2 regions of the Oceanobacillus sp. FSL K6-0118 genome follow, and region 1 is predicted to be linked to the other one. Evidence: predicted binding sites of a transcription regulator. Region 1 holds the regulator's gene; the other holds the start of a gene.

What was found. Region 1 encodes Rex, which represses fermentation and respiration genes when NADH is low (regulators of the CRP and FNR family bind a similar motif). Its sites were predicted from a motif close to TTGTGAAATATTTCACAA; they were not measured.
Region 2: MHI02_RS08790 (nitrate reductase subunit alpha) is a predicted target of Rex. The motif match lies at 1,241-1,258, and genes of this name have one in related genera.

What each region holds. Positions count from the first base shown of each region.
Region 1 is NZ_JBBOVR010000001.1:695,573-697,786, reverse strand. Features, by position in the region: gene MHI02_RS03665 (CPBP family intramembrane glutamic endopeptidase) at 222-923, shown strand; gene MHI02_RS03660 (redox-sensing transcriptional repressor Rex) at 955-1,590, opposite strand; gene MHI02_RS03655 (ABC-F family ATP-binding cassette domain-containing protein) at 1,746-2,214, shown strand, end outside.
Region 2 is NZ_JBBOVR010000001.1:1,695,593-1,697,806, reverse strand. Features, by position in the region: gene MHI02_RS08790 (nitrate reductase subunit alpha) at 1-1,175, opposite strand, end outside; gene MHI02_RS08785 (nitrate/nitrite transporter) at 1,430-2,214, shown strand, end outside.

The DNA.
Region 1 (2,214 bases):
AAAAAAATGCAAGCATTGTTCATTAAAAAATTATATATTTTTATAAACAGAAGCACCTCTTACTATAGTAAACAAAATACCTATGTTAAAATAACAACTATGTGAAGAAACATGTAAATTTTTCTCTATAAAAATGAACTTTCTCATTATACCTATTAAAGGTCGTTCATATACTTATACTAACACCATCGCTATACTTAATTAAAAGGAGTCGTTTTATATTGCCTAAAAGATATTGGTATATCATTTTGACGTATATTATTACACAATTATCAAGCTTCCCCGCTGCACTAATTGCCCTAAATTACTTTCCGAATTCCTATACGGAAATAGTGATTTATTGGAGTATTATCAGTTTCTGTTTAGCATTACTTATTACACTCTTGCTTCTTAAAACAGATATGAAAATGCCACTTCACCGGGAAGCTTCCACAACTAGTAATATCATTTTGTGGTCGGTCATCGGTTATTTCTTGGCATATTTTGTACAAGTGCTTGCATCGTTAATTGAAATGAAAGTTTTAGGTATTTCAACAGGGTCTAGCAATACACAGAATATTATGGATATTTCTAGAACCATTCCCTTGTTTATGATTATACCTGCCATTATTGCTCCAATTCTAGAAGAAGTTATTTTTAGAAAAATTATTTTTGGAAGTTTATACAAAAGGCTGAACTTTTTTATCTCAGCGCTTCTTTCTGCTTTTATTTTCGGAGTAATTCATGGAGAGTTTCAACATATACTTATCTATTCATCCATGGGGTTTGTGTTTGCCTATTTATATGTAAAAACAAAGCGAATTTTAACACCAATCATTGTTCATGCTGCTTTAAATACAACGACCGTCATTGCCCAATATTCCTTAACACCCGAGGAAATTCAACGGCAGCTTGACCAATTGCAAATGATTTTTCTAGGATAATAAAGAAGGAGTAGCGAATCCGCTACTCCTTCTACTCTTTCTCTAATGGATAATGTTTTAAGAAATATACAAGTGATTGTAATTCAACCGCTAAATCAATATGATGAACACGAACATGACTTGGAACCGTGATTCTTGCAGGAGTGAAATTTAAAATTCCATTCACACCTAGATTAACTAATTTCTCCGCAATTTCCTCGGCTTCTGAAGCGGGTACTGTCAAAATTACAACACGAATATTTTCTAACTCTTCCTCTAAATCGCTTACATGAAAGATAGGTACACCGTCAATATCTTTTCCAACCTTCGATGAATCTGCATCAAATGCCTTTGTAATACGTATATTATTATTTTTCAAGAAACTATATTTTAAAAACGCTGTACCTAAGTTACCCGCACCTATCAATGCTACTTCTGTTACTTCATGTTGATCTAATGTACTTCGAAAAAAGCCCAACAAGTATTCTACGTTATATCCATAACCTTTTTTACCTAGAGCTCCAAAGTAAGAAAAGTCTCTACGGATTGTTGCAGAATCAACCTTTACCGCTTCACTCAGTTCTTTTGAGGAGACGCGTCTTTTTCCCTGCTGATTCAAATTATTTAGAAAACGATAATACAATGGCAGGCGTTTTGCAGTAGCTTGTGGTATTTTGTTTTGATCCATTGCTTTTCCTCTCTTCAATTCATAATCATCTATTCTATAGTCTCTTTCATTTTAGCAGAATTACAACAAAAAGTCGTGATGTTTTTCACAAATTAATTATGTTGCTTCTATATTTGTAGGTAAGGTAGAATGAAAGATATTGAGGTGAAATCACAATGATACTGATGCAACTGAATGGACTATCGAAATCCTTTGGTGCAGAAGAAATTCTGTCCAATATTAAAATAGAAATTAAAGATAAGGAACGTATCGCCATTGTCGGAAGAAATGGTGCTGGAAAGTCGACGCTATTGAAAATAATGGCTGGCGAACTTTCCTATGATGAAGGTGAGTTAATTAAACCTAAAGATGTAACGATTGGCTATCTTTCCCAGCATATGGCTTTAGAATCTGGAAAAACCATATGGGATGAAATGCTTGAAGTTTTTAACCCATTATTAGAACAGGAAAAACAGTTAAGATTAGTAGAAAAGAAGATGGAACAAGTAACAGATTTTACTAGTGAAGCTTATAACAATTTATTGAAAGAATATGATCGGTTACAAGTTGATTTTCAAACAAACGGTGGATACACATATGAATCTGACATTAAAGCCGTATTAAACGGATTAAACTTCCAAGATT
Region 2 (2,214 bases), 1.0 Mb from region 1:
ATCGTACCATGTGGAATGGAAAATCCTTCAGTAAGACTGTTGTACATCGCTGGTTTCCATTCATTATTTTCAGATTCAATTCCTAAATCTTTTGCATGTAAAAATCGATCTGCAGTAAAAGCTCCATTTTCTTTTTTTAATCGAACGGAAAATGGGAAATCTGTGTATGTCAGAGCGTAATCTTCAAAGTAAGGAGTCATGTTTTTATGATAGAATTCATTTAAAATAACATGCCCCATCGCCATTGCCACTGCACCATCTGTCCCTTGTTTAACAGATAACCAGTCATCAGCAAATTTTGTTGATTCTGCATAGTCTGGACTAACTGAGACAACTTTTGTTCCTTTATACCTTGCCTCAACTAAAAAGTGAGCATCCGGTGTACGTGTTAGTGGAACATTAGAACCCCATGTCATAATATAACTAGAATTAAACCAATCTGAGCTTTCAGGAACATCCGTTTGATCTCCCCAAATTTGCGGAGATGCTGGCGGTAAATCAGCATACCAATCATAAAAACTTAACATTTGCCCACCTAGTAAATGCATAAACCGGCTGCCAGATGCGTAACTAAGCATAGACATCGCTGGAATTGGTGAAAAACCAACATTTCGGTCCGGACCATATTTCACAACAGTATAAAGGCAAGATGCTGCTATAAGTTTCGTTACTTCTTCCCAATCTGCACGAACTAATCCGCCTTTTCCTCTTGCTTGCTTATAGGATTTAGCTTTTTCTTTATCTTCTACAATACTCTTCCAAGCTTCTAGTGGATTGTCATGTACTTCTAAAGCTTCTCTCCATAAGTCGAGTAATCTTTTTCTAACATACGGATATTTCACACGTAATGGACTATAAATATACCAAGAAAAACTGGCCCCTCTTGGACAACCGCGGGGTTCAAATTCTGGCATGTCAGGTCCTGTCGTCGGATAATCCAATGCTTGACCTTCCCATGTAACAATTCCGTCTTTCACGTAAATATTCCAGCTACATGAACCAGTACAGTTCACACCATGTGTTGAACGGATGACTTTATCATGTTGCCACCTTCTGCGATAAACGTTCTCCCAATCTCGATTACCTTCTTGTAATTGACTATGTTTATTAGAATACGTTTCTTTTGGTTTTAAATAATTTAGTCGTTGCCAAAGTGGAGACGGCTTCTTCCCCATTGTGATCCCTCCAGTAAAATACTCATTCTTTCTACGTACATTAAAGCATTTCATTTTATTCCACGTTGTGAAAAACATCACACCTTTGTTTACTGTCAAATTTTGGTCAAATTTGTACATAATCGTTTATTCATAAAAACGTCACAAATTATGTGATGTTTTTCACTTAATAACAAAAAAGAAAGGATTAAACTGTAGTCATAAACAAACACTAGGGTTAAATGAATATTATTTATAAGAAGGAAGGATGTATTATGAAAAAACCTGGATTGCAATTAACTTTGCAAACATCAAGCTTGTTTATAGGATTTATGGTATGGGTATTAATTTCATCACTTATGCCCTACATTACAGCGGATATTCCATTAACGTCCGGACAAGCATCCATCGTAACGGCAATACCTGTCATATTAGGATCATTCATGCGTATTCCAATTGGTTTTTATGCAGACCGATTTGGGGCTAGAATTATATTTTTAATCAGTTTTCTTATTTTACTATTTCCTGTCTTCTATCTAAGTATTGCTAACTCTTTTTTAGACTTAGTAATTGGAGGACTCATACTTGGTATTGGTGGGGCCGTGTTTTCCATCGGGGTTACGTCGCTTCCTAAATATTACCCAAAAGAAAAACATGGATTTATCAATGGGGTTTATGGTATAGGTAACATTGGTACTGCGATTACTTCGTTTGGAGCCCCTATATTTGCTGAATCTATTGGCTGGCAAGGAACCATTCGTATATTCCTAATCATATTACTTTTATTTGCTGCTTTAGTTTTCATTTTTGGTGATAGAAAAGAAACCAAAGTGAAAAAATCAATGATGGAACAAATTAAAGGCGTATATAAAAATGCAACTTTATGGTTCTTAAGCTTATTCTATTTCATTACATTTGGGGCATTTGTTGCTTTTACAATGTTCCTCCCAAGCTTTTTAGTAGATAACTTTGGCTTAGATCCAGTTGATGCTGGGATTCGGACAGCAATCTTTATTATCATTGCTACATTGTTAAGACCAATAGGAGGACTATTAGCTGA